2 regions of the Paenibacillus sp. BR1-192 genome follow, and region 2 is predicted to be linked to the other one. Evidence: predicted binding sites of a transcription regulator. Region 2 holds the regulator's gene; the other holds the start of a gene.

Region 1 (7,083 bases), 880 kb from region 2:
GCTGCTGCAGCCGAGTCGCCGCCGCCGATAATCGTGTAAGCTTCCGTTTCCGCACAGGCCTGTGCCACTTCACGAGTACCGTTGCTGAACGGAGCGATTTCGAATACACCCATAGGACCGTTCCACACGACAAGTTTGGAGTTCTTGATCACTTCTGCATACTTGGCACGAGTCTTAGGACCGATGTCAACGCCTTCCCAATCGGCTGGGATGCCGTCGATATCAACGACCTTGGTATTGGCGTCTGCGCTGAATTCGTCCGTAACGACGATATCTTCCGGCAGGTAGAAGTTTTTGCCCAGCTCTTTGGCTTTTTCGATGAAACCGAGTGCCACATCAAGCTTCTCTTTATCAAGCAGAGATTGACCGATTTCATGGCCTTGAGCTTTGAAGAACGTGTAAGCAAGTCCACCGCCGATGATGACATTGTCAGCAAGCGTAAGCAGGTTGTCGATCACGTCGATTTTGTCCTTAACCTTCGATCCACCGATGATGGCGGTAAAAGGACGGTCCGGATTCGAAAGGGCTTTGCCGAGAACGGACAGCTCTTTCTCCATCAACAATCCCGATACGGCCGGAAGATGATGAGCAATCCCCTCTGTCGAAGCGTGCGCGCGGTGAGCAGCACCAAACGCGTCGTTCACGAACAGATCGGCCAGCTCAGCGAATTGCTTCGCAAGTTCCGGATCATTCTTCTCTTCACCAGGGTAAAAACGAACATTTTCAAGTACGAGCACATCGCCGTTTTGCAGCTTCTCGACTTGAGCTTTAACGGCTTCTCCTACCGCTTCATCCGCTTTGGCTACCGGTTTGCCGAGCAGTTCCGACAGACGCTGACTCGCCGGAGTCAGGCGCAAAGATTCTACGACCTCTCCTTTGGGACGACCCATGTGGCTGGCCAGGATGACTTTCGCTCCTTGCTCCACCAGATACTTAATCGTCGGCAAAGTCTCGCGAATACGAGTGTCGTCTGTAATTTTACCATCTTCGAGCGGTACATTGAAATCGACGCGGACAAACACCCGTTTGCCGCTTACTTCTACATCACGTACACTTTTCTTGTTCATCTCCACGTTCCTCCTAAGAAAACTATTCTCCTCACCGACAGCATGCAGTTGCTCTCGTATCTCTCTCTATCGTCTAACCAGCGCCCGGATTCTTATCTATTCTTCCCAGTGCTCTGGCATGAAAACAAGGAAAAACCATGAACCAAAGAGGAGACCCGTGAACGGAACTCCTCTTCGATTGAATGGCTAGATCAATTACAGACCTTTGCTTGCGATGTAAGCAGCGAGGTCAACGACACGGTTGGAGTAGCCCCACTCGTTGTCATACCAAGAAACAACTTTCACCATGTTGTCGCCAACTACCATAGTGGAGAGCGAATCGATAGTGGAAGAAGCTGGATCGCCATTGTAGTCGCTGGATACAAGCGGCTCTTCGGAGTAGTTCAAGATGCCTTTCAGCGGGCCTTCAGCAGCTGCTTTCAGAGCTCCGTTTACATCTTCAAGGGTTACGTTTTGGGACAGCTCAACTACGAGGTCCGTTACGGAAACGTTCTTCGTAGGTACACGCATTGCCATACCGTTCAATTTGCCTTTCAATTGTGGCAGAACGAGGCTAACCGCTTTAGCAGCACCTGTTGTGGATGGAATGATGTTTTCGGCAGCTGCACGAGCACGACGCAGGTCTTTGTGCGGAAGATCAAGCACTTGCTGGTCATTCGTGTAGGAGTGAACCGTAGTCATCATGCCTTTAACGATACCGAACTTCTCGTCAAGAACTTTAGCAAAAGGAGCCAAGCAGTTTGTTGTACAAGAAGCGTTGGAGATTACAGTATGGTTAGCTGCATCGTATTTGTCTTCGTTAACGCCCATAACGATGGTGATATCTTCGTCAGTAGCTGGAGCGGAGATGATAACTTTCTTAGCGCCGCCTTTCAAGTGAGCGGAAGCTTTGTCTTTCGCTGTGAAAATACCAGTGGATTCTACAACGATTTCAACGCCGTACTCAGCCCAAGGCAATGCTTCAGGGTTACGCTCAGCGAATACTTTCACTTCGCGGCCGTTTACAACGAGTGCGCCTTCTTTAGCTTCAACAGTTGCATTCAGTCTGCCGTGAGTGGTGTCATATTTCAAAAGGTGTGCCAGCGTTTTTACGTCCGTCAAATCGTTGATTGCCACGATTTCAACTTCGCTGTTGTTCAGCGCAGCGCGGAATACGTTACGTCCAATACGTCCAAAACCGTTAATACCTACTTTAACCATGAGTAGTTCCCTCCATATTTGTAAAATTTATATATTCAAGATTGGCCGTTAAGCCAATCAAGACAACAAAAAATGAAAAATCTGTTGTACGCCCGCGGACTCAGATGCCGGCGTCAATTTCCTTCTCGACTTCCAATGCTGCGGCTTCATCCGTAACGAGAATGTCCTCGTGTCCGAATTTCAGCACCGCGTGAATCGCTTTGCCCTTGCCTTGCCCTCCAGCAATGCCGATGATGGTCTCCGTCCGCATAATATCCTCAAGCCGGAGTCCAAGGGTAAGCATTTTGTGGACAACTTCGCCATCTTCACTGAAATAATAGCCGAAGGATTCCGCGATCGCGCCATCTGCCTGTAAGTTCCGGATAGAGCCTTCATCCAGCTTCCGCCGTCTGGCCATCTCCATGGCATCCCCGATGCCGTGAATAATGACGCGGCTGCGCCTGATCACATCCACGATCTCCTGGATGTGCTGATCCTGAACCAACGATTGATAAGCATCCTCGCTGAGCAGATCCGGAACATGAAGCAATCGGTACTCAGCCCCAACGCGCTTAGCCATTTTGGAAGCGATGGTGTTCGCTTGAATCTCCATGCTCTCCCCGAGGCCGCCACGCGCCGGCACAAACCAAGTGCTTGTCAACGGTTCGCCGCCAGGCAAAGAGGACATCTGCTCTGCCACTTCGGCGAGCGTGGAGCCGCCTGTTACGGCAATCGTATCTCCATCCTGGACAAAGTTAAGCAGCGTTCTTGCTCCGGCCCGGCCAAGCTCACGTTTGACTTCCGGAGATGACTCGCTGTCACCGGGAATAATGACCACTTTACGAAGCCCGTAAGCCTGACGAATCTTCTCTTCCAGTTCAACCAGTCCGAACAACTCATTCATGACCGGTTCCAACTCCTCCAGCAAGCATATCCCTGAGCCGCTGATCCGCATGCCGAGCGTTTCAATCTCGATCAGCCCTTGCGCTTTCAGAAGATCAGTCTCTGCTCTGAGAACACGCTCGGTCATCGATAACGATGAAGCCAGTGTTCTTCGGCCAACAATTCCGGACAACTTGATCTGATGAAGGATGGTATACCTTCGTTTAAGAGTGTCCATCAGATCCGGCAGAAGTTGCTCTTGTATTTCTAATAGGTTACGCATGCATTCCACTCCTGCAAACTTCGTCTCGGCTCTCCTACCTGGTCGTAAAATGTCCCAGTTAAACTTTTTAAGTCCCACCCTTATTCTAACCAATAATCATGCCGGTTGCAAGTGTCCGAAAGTATATTTCTCTACCCCAGGCATTCTTATACATTATGGCCAACTACCGGCTCGTCTATATAATAGGAACAAAGTTTTGTCCGCTATTGTATTTTTGAAATAGATGCGGTATAATCAACTTCGTTGCTGATTTTTGTGCGCCCGTGGTCCAATGGATATGACGTAGGCCTCCGGAGCCTGAGATCGAGGTTCGATTCCTCGCGGGCGCGCCATTATAACATTTATTCTCTATACTGATTACCCTATAGTGCCCATAACGGCTCTTTTTTTTACTCAATAGTTTGACTTTCTTTGACTTTTTGATTTAAATTGTTTATCATGTGGGTAATACGGTAACAGTATTTATATGAGGTACTTAAGAGGAGGTTTTCCACGTGAGTTTTATACCTATGGTCGTTGAACAAAGCAACCGCGGTGAGCGGGCGTACGACATCTATTCCAGATTGCTGAAAGACCGCATTATCTTCCTCGGCTCCGACGTAAATGACGTGGTCGCCAATTCCATCATTGCCCAAATGCTGTTCTTGTCGGCTGAGGATCCCGAGAAGGATATTCATCTTTACATCAACAGCCCTGGCGGTTCCATTACCGCAGGTATGGCGATATTCGATACGATGCAGTTCATCAAGCCGGACGTCTCGACGATCTGTGTCGGCATGGCTGCTTCCATGGGCGCATTCCTGCTTAACGCAGGCGCCAAAGGCAAACGCTACGGTCTCCCTAACAGCGAGATCATGATTCACCAGCCGCTCGGCGGCGCACAAGGTCAAGCCACGGATATTGAAATCCGTGCCCGCCGCATTCTCAAAATGCGCGACAAGCTGAACCGCATCCTGTCCGAACGCACCGGCCAACCGCTGGAGCGCATCGAGAAGGACACGGATCGCGACTACTTCATGACGGCTGACGAAGCCAAAGAGTATGGCCTGATCGATCAAGTACTGGAAAACACACCGCCGCAAGGTTTATAAAAGAAATGAAGTAAAGGGCAGGCGCCGTTATCCGGTGCCTGCCTTTTCTTATCCTCTGGATTCATCGAAAACTTCGAATACTAAATAGTGAGAGTATCCCCTTCGGTCGCTGTTGAAATCGGGAAACATGAATGATTAAATAAGGAGGTTTCCCGATTCCAAAGGCGAACGCGTTGCTCCTCCAAGGATACTCTCACTTCGGTACGATTTTTTCAATAAAACATAAAGACGGTAAGGCCATCCCCCTCCTAAAAGGCCTGTCTTAACTTGAGGGGAGGGGAAAAAGGGTACGCCTATGGTGAGATACACAAAAAATCCCCTTGATCATAGGGCGCAGGAGTATATGCTCCACGCTCAATTGATCAGGGGATTTATCGCAACGGGTTTCAGCACAGTGTTACATCAGGACAGCATCATGTATCTAAACAAGCTATAGTATGAAATTTAGTGATTACAGTTTACACAAACCGCCTATGATATACTCTTACTTCCACTCTTTCAGCTTCAGCTCAAACTCAGGAAATCCATAGGCATAGGCGGTGTATTCATAAAGCTGGAAGTACAGCACCGCCGCGTTATCCTTCACATAGAAGTCGGCATCGGCAGGCACTCCCTCAAAACCGCCGAGGTAACCTCCCTCTTTCTTCATCTTGCTCAGCACAAGGTTGTTCAGCTTCTGCTTGTTCTTGCCCTGCATGTTGATGAAATCGCCCAGCTTCATTTGCTTGCCGTCCTTCAAGGAGAACGTGAAGCTTTTACGGAAGGTCATGCCATGGGCACCGCCGGTGTACGAATAATCATACGCCGTAATGCTCAGGATGTCGTTCTGGTTGTAATGGACCACGAAGTCACCGCTGAATTCGTAAGGGAAACTGGATTCCGACGGCGGGAATTCCTCGGCGTTTCCTTCCGCGCCGGTGATTACGCCGGACGCATTTTCTTTCAACACTTTGTTGATTTCGGCTTGGACCTCCGCATTATCGAGTCCGCTGATTACAGGATAGTTCACAACAGCGTCTACGCCCTGAATATTCTTCTTGAGCGCAACCGATTTAATGGTAATGTCATTCAGCTTCTTCTGTGTCATGCTCAGTGTTTTCAAGGAAGGATTCCATTGTCCCTGAACGCCCATGTATTCGCTGATCGTTTTGAACGGCAGATACAGACGTCCATTGATGATCTGTCCGCCAGGCTCGCCGGCATACGAACCGTTCACCAGAATGCCGATTTCGCTTGCAGCATACACGGCGGCGCTCAGCTTGTTATAGCCGTTACCCAGTGTATACGTGCGTTTTTTGGAATCATATTTAAGAGGCATCCCCAGACCATCCCGCAAAGCTGTCGCTGGCACATAAGTTACCCCATGCAGCACTAGACCTTTTTGTGACAAGGTTTTGCCGTTCCATTTCAGTACAACTTCATTTTTCGACGTTTTTTGGCTGGCGGAAACGGGTGCCTTAGCGGCGCTTGCATCGATGACCTGTCCGCTCAAACCAAGACTACCAAGCAGGACACTAGTTGCAATTAATGATGCACATACACGAAATTTAGGATTCATATCAGAATTCCACCTTTGTTAAATTAAGTTTCCGTTAGTTGTTAATCTATTACCCTTAATCATTATAAGGAAAGCTTTCAATGTATTGGTAACAAAGTGAATGACAATTTTGACTCCATGCCATAGGACCTATACATTCTCATGATTCTTTCCGGACGAACGCCGCTGCGCTAAGAAACACACCGAACAAGAGAGCACTTGAACCGGCAAGCAGCAGTAGTTCACTGCCTTGGACAACGTAAGCAAGAAGAATCAAACCGATGCCAACGAGTGCACTGTGAATGCTCGTCAGCAGCAGATGCAGCGCGCTTTTCCTGAAAAAATTCAGAAAAAAAACAGCAGCGATGCCTGCAACAATCAAAGCAATAAACCCCATGCTCGTCAGATCACTCAAGCTGCTTCTTCCTTTCTGGGATACCCCATTTATAAAAAACGGGCCTAAACCGTATACAACCTCCTTATATATAACAACGAAAAGGATCCTGAAGTTGTGGTGGAATTCCTGAAAATCGGCCAATTCTTCCCACTTTGGGACTAATGTCTCATTCTGCTCTGCAAAAAAAAGAGCCCATCCCCTTTAGGGGACAGGCTTCCTTTATTACAAAAAGATGAAGAACTGAAGCTTATACTAACGGCCGCTCTTCAGTTCGGTCCATAAACGATCATAGACGGAGAGCGAGTCACCGACATTATCGAGCCACTCGGTACGGCCCAGCTCCTCTTCCGTCAGGTTGATCATCGTATTGGCGCGGTATTCCTCGCTATGGAATTCCATCGCTTTCGTGTTCGGATTGCTGTATCCGATAAATTCATAGTTTTTGGCGCTGACTTCAGGCTCCATCATGAAGTTGATGAATTTCTCGGCCAGCTCCTTATTCTTCGCGCCTTTTGGAATCGCGTAGTTGTCCGAGAATATGGTCGCTCCTTCTTCAGGCACCACATACGCTACATCCGGATTCTCCGCCGCGATGAACGCCGCGTCTCCGGACCAAACCGTGGCAATCCAGCCTTCCTCCTGAATCA
Region 2 (7,083 bases):
TTTTCACGCGGTGATGCGCTTCGTAACGGTCACGCAGACCGTACAGGATCTGAATGGCTTCCTCCGGCGACGGTTGATCCACCGTGATCGGTTGGAAGCGGCGCTCAAGTGCAGCGTCTTTTTCAATGTATTTGCGGTATTCGTCCAGCGTGGTAGCCCCGATGCACTGAAGCTCTCCGCGCGCCAATGAAGGCTTAAGGATGTTGGAAGCGTCGATGGCTCCTTCTGCTCCGCCTGCGCCGATCAAGGTATGCAGCTCATCGATGAACAGAATGATGTTGCCGGCTTGACGAATCTCATCCATGATTTTTTTCAGGCGGTCCTCAAACTCCCCGCGGTATTTCGTACCTGCTACGACTGAGCCCATATCCAGCGTCATCACGCGTTTGTCGCGCAGCGTCTCCGGAATTTCATTGTTAATGATGCGCTGTGCCAAGCCTTCCGCGATCGCCGTCTTACCGACTCCCGGTTCACCGATCAGTACCGGGTTGTTCTTGGTCCGGCGGCTAAGCACCTGAATCACGCGCTCGATTTCTTTGCTGCGGCCAATGACCGGATCCAGATTGCCTTCCTTGGCAATGGCGGTCAGATCCCGAGCGAGACTGTCCAATGTAGGCGTGCTCACGTTCTGCGGCGTACCATGATGGCTAGATACCGCTTCGCTGCTGCCCAGCAGCTGCAGCACCTGTTGACGGGCTTTGTTCAGGCTGATGCCCAGGTTGTTCAGCACGCGTGCCGCAACCCCTTCGCCCTCGCGAATCAACCCCAGCAGAATATGCTCGGTTCCCACATACGTATGGCCAAGCTTACGGGCTTCGTCCATGGAGAGCTCAATCACTTTTTTCGCTCTAGGCGTGTAAGCAATGTTGGTTGGCTGCTCCTGTCCGCGTCCGATTAATGTCTCCACTTCGTCCTGGATTTTCTCAAGACCAAGTCCAAGTCCGATCAGCGCTTTGGCTGCAATGCCGTCTCCCTCACGAATAAGTCCAAGCAGGATATGTTCTGTGCCGATATTGTTGTGACCCAGTCGTACCGCTTCTTCCTGAGCCAATGCAAGCACCTTTTGTGCGCGTTCCGTAAATCTGCCAAACATCATAGTATTGCACCTCCACGTTTCAATTAATATATTGAACCTCGCGGATTTCGGTGTATCGCCGGCTAAGACGTTTATACCGTCATCCAACTGTAAACCGAGAAATAATAACTAACGACTTCTTAACGGTTGCCCAATGTCTCGCGAATGAGCTTAGCCCTGTACATATCGCGTTCGGAAGGATTCATGCCCTCTCCATAGGTCTTCTGGAGAAATCCCGGCTGCGTCTTCACATTCAGCTCGTTCATGACCGGAATTTCCGGCCCTTCCAGCAGGCCGAGATCCACGCCTAGCCGAACATCGGACAAGCGCTGAGCCGCTTCCTTGGAATCCATAACCGCTGCATAGGACAGGATGCCGTATGAACGCATGACCCGGTCCGTGATACGGAGCTTGGATTCACTGAGGAGCCGCGCCCTGGCATTCTTCTCGTGCTCGATGATCTGCAGGGCCACGCTGTGAAGATTCTCGATGATCTCCGACTCGGTTTGCCCGAGCGTAATCTGATTCGAGATTTGAAACAGGTTGCCTAAAGCTTCGCTGCCCTCGCCGTAAATTCCTCTAACGGTCAAGCCTACCTGCGATACGGCCGAGAGTATCCGATTGATCTGCTGCGTCATGACGAGCGCGGGCAGATGCATCATGACCGAAGCGCGAAGGCCGGTGCCGACATTGGTCGGACAGCTCGTTAGGTAACCCCTTTTGTCATCAAAAGCATAATCGATCTCGGATTCGAAAATATCATCCAGCGCCGTCGCGCGGCTCCATGCCTCCCGAACCTGAAATCCGGGATACAGACACTGTATGCGCAGGTGATCCTCTTCATTGATCATAATGCTGACGGATTCATCTTCGGTAAGGATGACGGCACCGTTCCGGGATTCATTAGCCAGATTGGGACTGATCAGATGCTTCTCGACGAGAACCTTCTTATCCAGCTCATCAATCTCACTTAATTTAATTACATGCAAATGCCCGAAATCCTGCAAATCCTCCTTATCCTTTAACACATGGGTCAGGCGCTCTAGCACTTCTCCCGACTGCTGATCCGTTGCGAGCAGCGGGAAAGGAAGATGCTGCAGGTTGCGCGCCACCCTCACGCGGGTGCTGATGACAATGTCGGAATCCTGACCGTTCCCGCGCATCCACTCGCTCAGCGCCGAATCGGTAAACCGGAGATTAGACATCACGCATTCCTCCTACTAAAGTGCAAAATGTAACGATCTTATCCCTGAGCAATGTTACGCTCCAGCTCGCGGATTTGGTCCCGGATCTCGGCAGCCGCTTCAAATTCCTCCTGCAGGATCCTCATTTGAAGCTCCTTCTTAAGCTCATCGATCCGGCGTTTGATCTGAATCCGGCCGCCGGTACGCTTCGGCACTTTGCCCACATGGGAAGTTCCCCCATGGACTCGCTTGAACAACGGATCCAATCGATCCGAGAAATATTTATAACACGAGCTGCAGCCGAACCGGCCAAGCTTGCTGAACTGGGAATACGTCATGCCGCATTCCTCGCATTGCAGCGTCTGGGCCGTTTTCGCACCGGGGGTCTGGCCCTTGCCTGAAGGATCCAGATCCAGCAGGCCTGACAGCAAACTGTGTATAGAAAAACCATTCGACGTACCGGGGATCAATTCCCCTTTTTCGCGGGCACAAGTTTCACAAAAGTGAAACTCCGTTTTCTCCCCGTTCACAATTTTGGTGAAATGAAGTGTCGCCGGCCGTTTACCGCATTCTTGGCATAACATACTCCGATGCCTCCTTACACAGACTCACTTACCTAATAAAGAAATCAGCATCGCCTTCATAATCCTTGCGCGCAGCTCATCCCGATAAGGAAGCTTCACATTCAGGCATTCCCTTGAAACGGCAGCCCGCATCAGGCTGGCCTCCCGCTTCGTCAAAAACCGGGATTCCTCCAGCTGGTAGATCAAGCCTTCCGCTACCGTCTGGTCAATCATGCTGCCGATGGTATGATGAAGGTGCTGCTGGAGTGCAATATGCTGGGGAAGCTCGATACGCTGAATGCGTATGTATCCGCCCCCGCCGCGCTTGCTCTCGACAAGAAAGCCCTTCTCCAGCGTGAACCGAGTGCTGATCACGTAATTGATCTGGGAAGGAACGCAAGAAAATTGCTCCGCCAAATCGTTCCTTTGAATTTCGACGGTTCCTTCCGGACTTTCCTGCAAAATGCTCTTCAGGTATTGTTCGATAATATCAGAGATATTACGCATGGTCTGTTCATCCTCCACTGTTTGAAACGTTAAGACGGATAGTGATCTTACACGTCCGCACAGAGCCTTGCTTATACGTTGATTAACCATAATCAAAATCAGCGAACCCTCTCGTTGACTTTGACTTTCTTTGACTTTGATCTCATTATAGCACATTTTTTCATTTTGCCAAGAGGGTACTTCTCAAATGTTCGCGCTATGCCTGTATTCTTATTGTACCCACTTCTTCGATCGCTTATAGCCCTTTTCCGAAGAACAATTCAACCGAAGGAATAAAAAAAGAAGCAGCCAACGTTCCGGATTAAAACCGGTCTCTTGGCCACTTCTTCCTGTCGTTTTCTGTATCTTAAGCATCATAACTGATCAAATAATGCTGTAACTCCGTATTGTAATACCCGATGCTGTATTCAATGATGCTGCCCGTCTGGTCGTAGGAGGATCTCAACCGCTTCAGTAACGGGGTCCCGGCACTTACGCCCAGCAGTGAGGCAATCTCCTCATTAGCCACGGTCGCCAGGAAACGGTCCCGGAAATTCTCCAGCGTGATTTGACTCTCCTCGATACGTTCATACAAGGACGGCAGTTCGCTTGAATCGAACTCCTCCCCCATGTCCACTAGGGACGATACGTAATGGGTGTAGTAGATAAACGGGCTCCCGTCCAGCAAATACAGCCGCTCGATCAGCAGGCACCGCTCACCGAATTTCAGGAACAATTCGCTATCCGGTTCATTGTGCACCCATTCCGTCTTCAGATGGCGCTTCCGGATCTGGTGGCCCTCTTCAACCAAAATCTCGGTAAACAGCTTCCCCTTGGACAGCTTGGAAAAGGACGTGTTCCGGGTCACGATCGTTCCCACACCGCTCCGCTTCTCTACATACCCTTCCTGGTACAATTCCTGGATCGCATTGCGAACCGTCATTTTGCTGACGTTAAATTCCTGTTCCAGCTGCGGCTCGGAAGGAATATGGGAACCAAGTGGATATACCCCATGCAGAATCCGATCTTTAATGATCTTCTTGATTTGCAAGTATAATGGACCGTTCTTCCGCGTGATCGACATGCTTCCTCCTACCTCTCCACGTCAGACATATGATGACTCATCGCCTGAAGCACTTCGCGTTCGTTTGCCGTCGGCGTATCTCCCGTTACGGTATGGGCAAGCATCGCCGCCGCTGCGGCAAAATCAACCGTCCGGCCCGGCTCATATCCCTCCGAGATCCCATGAATCACACCGCTGGCATAGGCATCGCCCGCCCCGATGCGGTCATGGACGGAGAACGTCAACGTTTGGGAAAAATGAAACGCTCCATCCTTGTAAAGATAGCCTTGCAGGGAATGGGTATTGTCCCCGTTGATCTTGCGGTGGGTACCCGACGCAACCGTAATATTATACTTCGCCGCAACCTTCGGAATCAACTCCTGCAGCTGTTCGTGCCGATCCTCCCGAGTTGTTTCCATGCCAAGGATATGGATGGCATCCTTCTCGTTCATGAAGACGATATCCGCCAAAGACAGCATTTCCTCGTAGTGCGGCTTGGCAAAATCGTAGCGGTCCGCGCCCCATAAGGAAGGACGGTAGTTGCAGTCGAACACAACCGTTCCGCCGCTTTGCTTGACCTTGCGAGCCAAGACCTTCATCTGGCCCCGCACGGTGTCGTTCATGGAAAGGGTGATGCCGCAAAAATGGATCACGTCGATCTTTTCGGCAATCGCATCGAAATCGTACATGGCATCCTCCGCCGTATTAAAGCTGCTGCCCAGGCGATCCGTATAGGTCACACGACCGGGTCTAACGCCAAACCCATTCTCCAGGAAGTACATGCCGACATATTTGCCCCCGCGGCTAATGAGCGAAGTGCCGATCCCAAGCTTGCGCAGATATGAGATCGCCGCTTCGCCAAGCGGGTTGTCGGGAAGCGTGCTGACGAGGTACCCGGCATGTCCGAACCTTGCCACGGCCGACGCGATGTTGACACCCGTCCCGGAAAAGGAATAGTTCAGGTGGCTCTCTTGTGCCAAGGAAGCATACCCTGGTACTTGAAGTCGCATCATCACTTCGCCAAATGCAGCGATCGTCTTAGGCATATTGATCAACCAGCGCTTTTAACTTAAGGTGCAGCTCCTGCACGTCGCTAATGATCGTATCCCCGCTGGCCGAGTCGATGATCGAGGAGTATACGTGAGGGATGACCTGCTGTACTCCTGCCTCGAACGCGATACGGACGATGGCTTCAAAATTCTCTTTATCGATTCCACCCGTCGGCTCTAACGCGAATCCTTCCTCCGCGCATGCCTTCGCTACCGCACGATACTCCTCTTCCAGCTTCAAGCCCTGCATCGGGAAATACTTCAGTGCGTTGCCGCCCATATCGCGTACAAGCGCGATTGCCGATTTTACGGGGACTACGGCTTTGTCCGATCCGGCAGCGCTCACCGGTCCGGTAGATATGTTCACGTAGCCCACTTGTCCCGAAGGGGACACGAGGCTGTTGATCCAGCTTTCTTCGCCGCCCAGGTTGGCACGGGTTGCACCGACCGCCGGAAACACCTGATTGATATGCGTGCCCGGGTAGCTCTTCACGATCTCCGCGACCACCGCCGCTTGACGGTTATCGCCGGCGCCCAAGCCGATGGATACCGCATCCTCGATGACGGCCCCGTACTCCTTCATCGCGATGACGGCTTCCTGCGCATTCGGGTAATTTTTCGACAATACGCCGACCAGCACATGCCCTTCCGAAGCTTCGAATATTTCCTTCGCATTCTGAATGCTGCCTGCAAGAACGTTTAATGCCGCGCGGTTTCTGTAAAGACGTTTCTCCATGTTTGCCATCTTAGTTTCCCCCTGCAATCTGCTGTATTCTCGTTATAATGACTTGCAAATCATCGCCGGAAAGCGAGCGAGGATCGATATCAAAATACCCCTGGCGTACGCCGTAATCCCGGGTATACACCGCAATGTCGCCTTCGCGCAGCTGATCGTTCATGGATTTGGCGCTTACCCCGGCCGCCTCCTCATTGACCTTCACGCGTCCCCGGAAGATCGCTCTTCCCGCTTCGTCCTGCACGATCGTAACCTCAATGCCCGGCAATTTCGATAAGGACTTCATTTCCTCCAGTGCCGCCTTCTCCAACTCGCTCTTATCTTCCTTCACCATATACTCATCCAGCGCCTGAAGCAATCCAAACGTCGTTTCCTTGCCGACCTTCATGCTCCGCCCAATGCCATGCAGCTGCGCCTTCACCCACTCCACGTATTGGCGCTTGCCGCCTACTATACCGGAGGTCGGACCTTCGATTGCCTTAGAACCGCTGTAAATAGCCAGATCTCCGTACTTCACATACTTCTGGATATCCTCCTCGGCAGCGGCATCCACGATCAGCGGTATTCCATGTGCCTGGGCCACTTCTGCCGCTTCTTCCACCGAAATCATGTTTTTCTGCACGCAGTGATGGGACTTCACGTATAAAATGGCAGCGGTCCGTTCATTTATCGCCTCTGCGATATGCTCCTTACGCCCTTCGTTGGCGTACCCTACCTCTACGACCTTGCCGCCTCCGAGATAAACCATCGTTTCGACGGGAGCTCCATACTGCACATTATGCCCCTTAAACAGAATGATCTCGTTCTTCGCAATCGGCTCCTGATGCAGTCGGTCACTGCGCCTGCGATTGCCCTCGGTGACGATTCCAGCCACGGATAGAGCGATGCCGCTGGAAGCCGAATTGACGACAACCGCCGCTTCGGAGC

What was found. The regulator CtsR, encoded in region 2, represses protease genes until heat stress. The targets are predictions, from matches to a motif close to ATGGTCAATAAAGGTCAAACA.
Region 1: a site for CtsR is predicted at 3,810-3,830, ahead of clpP (ATP-dependent Clp endopeptidase proteolytic subunit ClpP). Genes of this name have one in related genera too.

The regions. Positions count from the first base shown of each region.
Region 1 covers NZ_CP120718.1:132,563-139,645, reverse strand. Annotated here, with positions in the region: gene P0X86_RS00710 (phosphoglycerate kinase) at 1-1,067, opposite strand, end outside; gene gap (type I glyceraldehyde-3-phosphate dehydrogenase) at 1,263-2,267, opposite strand; gene P0X86_RS00700 (sugar-binding transcriptional regulator) at 2,368-3,411, opposite strand; tRNA gene P0X86_RS00695 (tRNA-Arg) at 3,669-3,743, shown strand; gene clpP (ATP-dependent Clp endopeptidase proteolytic subunit ClpP) at 3,906-4,502, shown strand; gene P0X86_RS00685 (PdaC/SigV domain-containing protein) at 4,987-6,060, opposite strand; gene P0X86_RS00680 (hypothetical protein) at 6,200-6,454, opposite strand; gene P0X86_RS00675 (ABC transporter substrate-binding protein) at 6,689-7,083, opposite strand, start outside.
Region 2 covers NZ_CP120718.1:6,463,769-6,470,851, forward strand. Annotated here, with positions in the region: gene clpC (ATP-dependent protease ATP-binding subunit ClpC) at 1-1,096, opposite strand, end outside; gene mcsB (protein-arginine kinase McsB) at 1,216-2,280, opposite strand; gene mcsA (protein-arginine kinase activator protein McsA) at 2,319-2,843, opposite strand; gene P0X86_RS29850 (CtsR family transcriptional regulator) at 2,868-3,329, opposite strand; gene P0X86_RS29855 (GntR family transcriptional regulator) at 3,676-4,392, opposite strand; gene P0X86_RS29860 (sugar kinase) at 4,401-5,417, opposite strand; gene dagF (2-dehydro-3-deoxy-phosphogluconate aldolase) at 5,410-6,165, opposite strand; gene P0X86_RS29870 (DgaE family pyridoxal phosphate-dependent ammonia lyase) at 6,167-7,083, opposite strand, start outside.